DNA from 4 places in the Mesorhizobium sp. B2-1-3 genome. Region 2 is predicted to be linked to each of the others. Evidence: predicted binding sites of a transcription regulator. Region 2 holds the regulator's gene; each other region holds the start of a gene.

Region 1 (2,199 bases), on a different contig from region 2:
TAGTCGGCGGCCGGGAACAGCGAGACCTTCTCGAAGCCGAATTCGGCCTTCAGGTGATCGGCCAGGCACTGGTAGTTGCGCAGCCGGTCGGTTTCGTTCTCGCCGCCGAGGATGCCGACGCGGAATTCCTTCATATCGGCGGCATGCGCCGCGCCGGTGGCCATTGCGAGCACCGAAACGGCGCTGAAAACCATCTTCCTGAACATCTGATTTTTCTCCTGTGGGTTCCGGCCCCGCGCCGGCGGCGTTGGTGATTTTGACGGGTGCCCTGACGCGGGCTGGCGATCCAGGTCGCTCTCAGTAACCAGGGAATGCGGGTTCGAGCGGTCCGGCGGATGCGGCGGTCTTTTGCTTGAAGGCAACGCTGGTGGAGGTGATGGCCTCGGAGATTTCGCCGCCATTGCTGTCGGCGCCATAGACGAGACGGACGGCCTCGCGGTTAAGCTCCTCCGGCGGCCCGTCGAACACGACCTTGCCCGCGGCCATGCCGATGATACGGTTGCAATAGGTACGGGCGGTGTCCAGCGTGTGCAGGTTGGTGACCACGGTGATGCCTTCGCGCAAATTGATGTCCTGCAGCGAATCCATCACCACCTTGGCGTTGAGCGGGTCGAGCGAAGCGATCGGTTCGTCGGCCAGGATCACCCGGGGCTGCTGCATCATGGCGCGGGCAATGGCGACACGCTGCTGCTGGCCGCCCGACAAGGTGCCTGCGGGCTGCAGCGCGGTACGGGCGATATCGAGCCGCTCGAGGGCGGCGACCGCCTGCGCACATTCGGTTCGCGAGAACATGCCGAAAAGGTTCGACAGGGTCGGACGATGGTTCAGCCGGCCGAGCAGCACATTGGTCAGCACGTCGAGGCGCGGAACAAGGTTGAATTGCTGGAAGATCATGGCGCAGTCGCGCTGCCAGCGCCTGAGCGGCGAACCGCGCAATTGCGAGACCTCGGCGCCGTCGAAGAAAATCGATCCATGGCTGGGATCGATGAGGCGGTTGATCATACGCAGAAGGGTCGACTTGCCGGCGCCGGAACGGCCGATGACGCCGACCATCTGACCCTGCGGGATCGAGATGCTGACATCGTTGACGGCGGTGTTCTTGCCAAATCGTCGGGTGACGCCGCGGATTTCGAGCGTGGCTGACATGGTGCGTTCCCGTCCAGTCGCGGTTGAAGGTCCTGTTGACCCTCGCTAGCGCAGCGCCATGAACCTGCGGTGTCGGATTGATGTCAGTTTTGTTACCACCCACAGCCGCGTCGCGCGCGATCAGGCCAGGACCATCAGTTCCTCGAAATGCTCCACGTCCCTGAAACTGCGGAAGGCAGGCGGCTTGAGAAGACAGCCCCCTGCCCGAACTCTATGTAAGGGATGCGAATAGTGAGCAGCCCTATTCCATTCACCACCGTCATCCACCGTATTTTTCCAGGAAAGCTTCGGCCTCGAGCTGACGGAAATCGTCGAGTGCGGCGCGCAGCCTCGCATGGTCCCAATCCCACCAGGCAAGCGCCTGGTAGCGCTCGGCGGTGCGGCGGTCGAAGCGCTCGCGGATCGGCTTTGCCGGCACGCCGGCGACGATGGTGTAGGGAGCGACATCCTTCGATACCACCGCTCCGGCGCCGACGGCGGCGCCATCGCCGACGGTGATGCCGGGCAGGACTGTCGAGCCATGGCCAAGCCATGTGTCGTGGCCGATTGTGACGCGCCTGGCGCGGCGCTCAGCGAAAAATTCGCTCTCGTGTTCGGCATCGTCCCAATAGTCCGATGCGCGGTAGGTGAAATGGTGCAGCGTCGGCCGCCAGGTCGGGTGGTTGGTGGCGTTGATGCGCACGCTTGCCGCGATGTTGGAGAATTTGCCGATCGTCGCACACCAGACGGCGCAGTCCTGCATCATGTAGGAATAGTCGCCGAGTTCGCTTTCCGAAACCCGACAGCGGTCGGCGATTTCGGTCCACCGGCCAAGCGTCGAATTCTCCACGTCCGCCGTCGGGTGGACCAGCGGCGTCTCCGACAATTTCCTGCTCATGCGGCGAGCTTTCCCGGGGCGAAGGCGGTGACGTCGATGATGCGGTCGGCCACCGCTTCGCGCACATCATGGTCGTGGAAGATGCCGAGCAGGGCGACGCCTGCCGCCTTCTTGGCGGCGATGAGTTCGATCACCACATCGCGGTTCCTTGCGTCGAGCGAAGCGGTCGGCTCGTC
Region 2 (2,199 bases):
AAGGACAAGCTCAACGCCAGCGGCCTCAGCCTTTCGGGCGGCCAGCAGCAGCGCCTCTGCATCGCCCGCACGGTGGCGGTGAAGCCGGAGGTCATCCTGCTCGACGAGCCTGCCTCGGCGCTCGATCCGCTGTCGACCGCCAAGATCGAGGAGCTGATCGACGAGTTGCAGGCCGATTATACGATCGTCATCGTCACCCACAACATGCAGCAGGCGGCGCGCGTGTCGAAGCAGACCGCCTTCATGTATCTGGGCGAGCTGGTCGAGTTCGACCGCACCGAGAAGATCTTCACGTCGCCCCGCGAGAAGCGCACGCAGGACTATATCACCGGCCGCTTCGGCTGATCCCAGGCATACGAGGACCAAGATCATGGCCGAACACACAGTCGCAGCCTTTGACGAAGATCTCGGACAGATCAGCAGGCTGATCCGCGACATGGGCGATCTCGCCTCATCGATGGTCGGCGGCGCGACCAAGGCGCTCCTGAATTCCGACAACGCGCTCGCCCAGCGCGTCGTCTCCGACGACGCGATCATGGATGCGCGCCAGCGCGAACTCGACGACCGCGCCATCACCCTGATCGCCAAGCGGCAGCCCATGGCGGACGATCTGCGCCATGTCGTCGGCTCGATCCGCATGGCGGGCGATCTCGAACGCATCGGCGATCTCGCCAAGAACATCGCCAAGCGCGTCGGCACCGTCGGCCTTGCCGCCACGCCGCGCGACCTGTCGCACTCCATCGACGCCATGGCGCAGCTTGTGCTGATCCAGGTCCAAGGCGTGATCGAGGAGTATGCGGCGCGCGATGCCGCGGCACTTGCCAAGCTGCGCGCCGACGATGAACGCATCGACGTCAAATACACGTCGGTCTTCCGCGAGCTGCTGACCTACATGATGGAGGATCCGCGCAACATCACCGCCTGCACGCATCTTTTGTTCTGCGCCAAGAATCTCGAGCGCATCGGCGATCACGTGACCAACATTGCCGAAAATGCCTATTATGTGCTGACCGGCACGCAATTGCCCGCCAATCGCCCAAAGCAGGACGAGACGGCGATGTCGGCGCCAGCGGCTTGACGGCAGGGGTGACCAGTCGATGATCGCGCCACGCATCATGGTGGTGGAGGACGAGGAGCCGCTGGGTGTGCTGCTCCGTTACAATCTGGAATCGGAGGGTTATCAGGTAGAGGTGGTGACGCGCGGCGACGAAGCCGAGATCCGCTTGCAGGAGAATGTCCCTGACCTTCTTGTGCTCGACTGGATGGTGCCGGCGGTGTCCGGCATCGAGCTCTGCCGCCGTCTCCGCATGCGGCCCGAGACCGAGCGGCTGCCGATCATCATGCTGACGGCGCGCGGCGAGGAAAGCGACCGGGTGCGCGGTCTCTCCACCGGCGCCGACGACTATCTGGTCAAGCCGTTCTCAACGCCGGAATTCATGGCACGCGTCAAGGCGCTGCTGCGCCGCGCCAAGCCCGAAGTTCTGTCCAGCGTGCTCAAGGTCGGCGACATCGTGCTCGACCGTGAATCGCACCGGGTCTACCGCAAGAAAAGCGAGATCCGGCTCGGGCCGACCGAGTTCCGCCTGCTCGAATTCATGATGCGACATCCCGGCCGCGTGTTCTCGCGCAGCCAACTGCTCGACAATGTCTGGGGCGAAACGATCTATATCGACGAGCGCACCGTGGACGTGCATGTCGGCCGGCTGCGCAAGGCGGTCAACAATGGCCGCATGCCTGACGTGATCCGCACCATTCGGGGCGCGGGGTATGCGATTCGCGAAGACTAGGGATATGTCACGCAACGTTCTCGCCCACGCCTGATTTCGCCTGTGCCCCCGGCGCGAAAATCTCCTGGTCGACGAAGGTCAGCGCGCGCATGGCGCAGCCCTCGCGGATCAGTGGCAGTTCGTTCGGCTCGGTGTCGAAGGAAATCGATTTCGAGTGCTGGCCGCCGGCGGTCTGGGCAATGGCCTCGCGCAGAGCCGGCTCGATCAGGTCGAAGGCGGCGGCGCTGACGCCGACCATGGCGACCGGCGCCGGATCGATCAGCGCGAACAGGCTGCCAAGGCCGTAACCCAGCGCCTCGCCGGCCTTGCGGTAGGCTTCGCGCTCCGGCCCGTCCTTTTCGCGCGCCGAGGCCGCCAGGGTGCGCATGTCGGCGTCGCTGACGTCGACGGGCTCGGTGTCCTCGCCAAGCTG
Region 3 (2,199 bases), on a different contig from region 2:
TCGACAACCTGTCGCGCGAGACCGGTGAGACCTCCGAACTGTGCATGCTGCAGAGCGGCCGCTACACGATCGTCCACTCGAGCCCGGGCACCCGGCCCTTCCGCATCAGCTCCGCCACCGGATTGCAGATTCCGCTGCCCTGGACCGCGTCAGGCAGGCTGCTGCTCGCCGGCCTCGAACAGGCCCGGATCGAAGCCATGATATCGGAAGACGACCTTATGCTGCCCGATGGCCGCAGATTGCGGCTGGACGATTTCATCGCCGACATAGCGACGGCGCGAGCCACCGGCTATTGCATCACTTCGGGGCTCGTCGACGCCTATACGAAATGCCTCGCCGCGCCGGTGTTTTCAGCACCCGGCACCGTCGAGGCGACGATGTGCCTAGTGGTGCCCATCGACACATCGCAGGAGAAGACAGGCGAACTCCTGGCCCTGTTGCGCGAACGCGCGGCGCGGCTTTCGATCGCGGCCTGGACCTGAAGTCAGGCGATGATGTCCGGGATGATCCTGTCTTCCAGCTTCATCAGCCGATCCTTCAGCGCAAGCTTCTTCTTCTTCATGCGCTGGATCTGCAGCGGGTCGCAGTTCATGGCGATCATCGCATTGATCGCGGCGTCGAAATCGGCGTGTTCCTGCTTCAGCCGGGAAAATTCGAGGCGAATATCGGCCTGTTCCTGATCGGACATTCTCTACCGTCTGCACGTCTGCGGCGCCCAAAGCTGGGCCTGATTGGGCGGGGGGTGGCACTCTCTGCCACCGGCGCGCAGCCCATATCACATTTCACGTTGTCGTGGAATGCTACCACGGATCATTCGACATCGCTGCGCGAAGGTGGCACACTGTCATTGTGCCGTCACAGAGCGAGCCTGCGGTGGACGCGCCTTTGGCGGCTGCAATCGAGGAAATCATGAAAGGGAGAACCAATCATGTCTCTTGCATCCCATCTTGATGAGTTGCAGCGGAAACACGGCGACATCGAACGCGAGCTCGATGACGCGATGAATCACCCGTCGGTGGACGACCTGGAAATCGTGAATCTCAAGCGACGCAAGCTGGCAATCAAGGACGAGATTGAAAAACTGAGGGCCAAACCCACGACGCATTGATGCCCCACTGACATAACCGCTCACCATTCGGGTCTTTCCTGCCGGCGGCAATTGCCGCCGGACTGGTGGTTTTGATCTTCGATTTCAGGTCGACCATCACAGATATTCGTACCAGGCAGAGGCCTTCCGACTTCCTAGTCCCAGGACGAGTAGGGGCGAAGCTCGTCGCGGCTCCCCTTTACCATAACTGACCGAAGAGTGCAGCGGAGCAGAATTCCGCCTTGCCGCGGCGCTCTGAGGTCAGGGCTTGGATTCTGGGACTGCGCTGCGTCGCTCTTCTCCTTGCTCCTCCCCGAAATGACGGACTCGTTCCGGGAAAGACAAAGCGATGGGGCCTGCCAATCGCCAGGTAGCCGATTGGCCGACGCAAGCGAGCGATAAAAGTCGGGCGCCGAGCAACCGGCGGCGGCATCGATTGCGGCCAGTGGCGACCTGTCGCCATTGACAAGCCATCTTTGCTCCTCCACCTCATGCCCGGACTTCAGCGCATCGGCCCGGAGCGCGCTTTTGTGCGTCCAAGTGGACGCGCGGCGCTCCAGAGATTAAAGGCTGCCGGCATGACCGGATATTATTCCTTTCCCTTCCCGCGCCGCACCTCGGTTGGCGTCGATGTGGGCGGCGTGGTGGTTGGCGGCGGTGCTCCCGTCGTCGTGCAGTCGATGACCAATACGGATACCGCCGATGTCGGCCAGACGGTCGCCCAGGTCGCGGCGCTGCATCGCGCCGGCTCCGAGATCGTGCGCATCACCGTAGACCGCGATGAAAGCGCCGCCGCCGTGCCGCGCATCCGGGAGCGGCTGGCGCGGCTCGGTATCAACGTGCCCATCGTCGGCGACTTCCACTATATTGGTCACAAGCTCCTGGCCGATCATCCGGCCTGCGCCGAGGCGCTGGCCAAATACCGCATCAATCCCGGCAATGTCGGCTTCAAGGACAAGAAGGACCGGCAGTTCGCGGCAATCGTCGAGATGGCGATCAAACATGACAAGCCGGTGCGCATCGGCGTCAACTGGGGCTCGCTCGACCAGGAACTCCTGACCCGGCTGATGGACGACAACCAGGCCCGCGGCTTTCCGTTGACCGCACAGCAA
Region 4 (2,199 bases), on a different contig from region 2:
GGTGCTCCATCGGCGTCACCGGCAGTTCAACCCCGGCCATGCGGCCGAGTTGCTTGGCCCACAACCCGCCGGCATTCACGACATGCTCGGCGGTGATGGTGCGTTGCTCTGTGACGACATCCCAATGGCCGTCGGCGCGCGCCTTCAGCTCGACCACGCGGTTGCGCAGGATCACGTCGGCGCCGCGCTTCTTGGCGGCACCGACATACGCATGCGTCGTGCCGTAAGGGTCGAGATGGCCCTCGTTGGAATCGTATAGGCCGCCAAGCACGCCGGTGACGTCGACGATCGGGCAGATCGCCATGATCTCGTCAGGCGTCACCAGCCGGGCGGTCTCGATGCCGACCGACTGGAATACCGCCCAGGCCGATTTCAGCCACTCCCAGCGCGCCGGATCGCTGGCGATGTTGACGCCGCCAGTCATGTGCAGCCCGACGTCCTGGCCGGATTCGGCCTCGATCTCGCGGTAAAGGTTGATGGTGTAATCCTGCAGCGCGGCGACATTGGGGTCGGCATTGAGCGCGTGGAACCCCGCCGCCGCATGCCAAGTCGACCCCGCCGTCAGTTCGGCGCGCTCGATCAGCGCCACATCCGACCAGCCGAACCGCGCCAGGTGATAGAGCACCGAAGCGCCCACCACTCCTCCCCCGATGACGACTGCGCGGTAGTGAGACTTCAAGGCTTCCCTCCTCCACGGACTGTTCGAAACCGGAACCATATACGTACTGTACATGAGTGTCTAGTACTACGAACAGCTCCTGGACGCTGTCGAACCTGTGTCGGAACGATCGATTTTTTGGCGCGGCCGCACTTCCCCAGCAGCGTCGCGGCGGGCCGACGCGAATGCGTCACCAACTGTCATGCAAGCATCATGTTCGCGCCTTAGACCGCTTGCCGAGGGCACAAGCGGCCCTCCAGGGCGGCAGCCTCGCCGCCGCCAGGCAACCTCAGAATTCCGCCGTCCCGGCGCTTTGTCATCAAGGGGATTCCATGACGCATCTACGCTCATTCTCGTTGCGGCTGCTGGTCGCCGCGCTGGCGGCCTCGGCCGTTTCGCTGCCCGCCTTCGCCGACAGCTCGGCCAGCGTCGGCGGCGCCAGTTTCGTCAACAAGGGGCTGGTGGGGGTTGGCCGCATCCCGGCCGGCCAGCGCGACAGGTTCGGCGAGACCTTCGGCTCCGGCTCCGGCATGTCGATCGACACCGCGGGCTGGACGCATGATGCCGGCACCTACAGAGGCTCGCTGTGGCTGCTGCCCGACCGCGGTTATAACGTCGTCGGTACCACCGACTACCGGCCGCGCCTCAACACGATCAACATCGAGTTCGCCCCGGTGGCGCCAGGTGCCGCGCCCGCGGCCGGCCAGGAGCAGACCGGCGTCAAGGCGACGCTCGCCGACACCATGCTCCTGACCGACGACAAGGGCGCCGACGCCAGCGGTCTCGACCCGCTGAACGGCGTGCGTCCCGCCGCCGGCGACATGCCTGTCCTGCCGCAGGCCGACAATGGCAAGCTCGCGCTCGACAACGAGGCGATCGTGCGGCTGCCCGACGGCACCATGCTCGTCTCCGACGAATACGGTCCCGACATCTACCGCTTCTCCGCCGACGGCCGTCTGATGTCGGCGACCCAGCCTCCGGCCGCGCTCGTGCCGATGCGCCACGGCACGGCCAATTTTGCTTCCGACAATCCGGGCCCAGGTGCTGCCGAACCCGACCCAAAGGATCCCGAAACCGGCCGCCAGAACAATCAGGGCCTCGAAGGCATGGCAATGACGCCGGACGGCAAGTTCGTAATCGCGGTCTTGCAGTCGGCGACCCGGCAGGACGGCGGCGATTCGGCCTCGACGCGCCAGAACACCAGGGCGCTGATCTATGACGCCTCCGATCTTGCCCATCTCAAGCTGGCACATGAATATGTCGTGCCGCTGCCGGTGTTCAAGGACGCCAAGGGCAAGACCAAGGTGGCTGCGCAAAGCGAGATCGTGGCGCTGTCGGATACCGCTTTCCTGATGCTGGCGCGCGACAGCGGCAACGGCCAGGGCCTGAAGGGCGAGGAGTCGCTGTATCGCAAGATCGACATTGTCGACCTTTCCGGCGCGACCGACATCGCCGGCGGTGCCTTCGATGCCGCCGACAAGCCGGTGGCGCCCAAGGGCGTGCTCGATCCGTCGGTGACGCCGGCAAGGCTGACGCCGTTC

The links. The regulator PhoB, encoded in region 2, activates phosphate uptake and scavenging genes when phosphate is short. The targets are predictions, from matches to a motif close to TGTCATNNANCTGTCAT.
Region 1: phnC (phosphonate ABC transporter ATP-binding protein) is a predicted target of PhoB. The motif match lies at 1,216-1,232, and genes of this name have one in related genera.
Region 3: FJ973_RS29940 (YdcH family protein) is a predicted target of PhoB. The motif match lies at 843-859, and genes of this name have one in related genera.
Region 4: FJ973_RS21110 (esterase-like activity of phytase family protein) is a predicted target of PhoB. The motif match lies at 857-873, and genes of this name have one in related genera.

What each region holds. Positions count from the first base shown of each region.
Region 1 is NZ_VFWL01000020.1:50,216-52,414, forward strand. Features, by position in the region: gene phnD (phosphonate ABC transporter substrate-binding protein) at 1-206, opposite strand, end outside; gene phnC (phosphonate ABC transporter ATP-binding protein) at 298-1,146, opposite strand; gene FJ973_RS26070 (DapH/DapD/GlmU-related protein) at 1,406-2,023, opposite strand; gene phnL (phosphonate C-P lyase system protein PhnL) at 2,020-2,199, opposite strand, start outside.
Region 2 is NZ_VFWL01000021.1:30,140-32,338, forward strand. Features, by position in the region: gene pstB (phosphate ABC transporter ATP-binding protein PstB) at 1-345, shown strand, start outside; gene phoU (phosphate signaling complex protein PhoU) at 371-1,078, shown strand; gene phoB (phosphate regulon transcriptional regulator PhoB) at 1,098-1,787, shown strand; gene FJ973_RS26645 (ROK family protein) at 1,795-2,199, opposite strand, start outside.
Region 3 is NZ_VFWL01000030.1:10,002-12,200, forward strand. Features, by position in the region: gene FJ973_RS29930 (IclR family transcriptional regulator) at 1-482, shown strand, start outside; gene FJ973_RS29935 (YdcH family protein) at 485-688, opposite strand; gene FJ973_RS29940 (YdcH family protein) at 929-1,108, shown strand; gene ispG (flavodoxin-dependent (E)-4-hydroxy-3-methylbut-2-enyl-diphosphate synthase) at 1,666-2,199, shown strand, end outside.
Region 4 is NZ_VFWL01000013.1:121,049-123,247, reverse strand. Features, by position in the region: gene FJ973_RS21115 (FAD-dependent oxidoreductase) at 1-679, opposite strand, end outside; gene FJ973_RS21110 (esterase-like activity of phytase family protein) at 991-2,199, shown strand, end outside.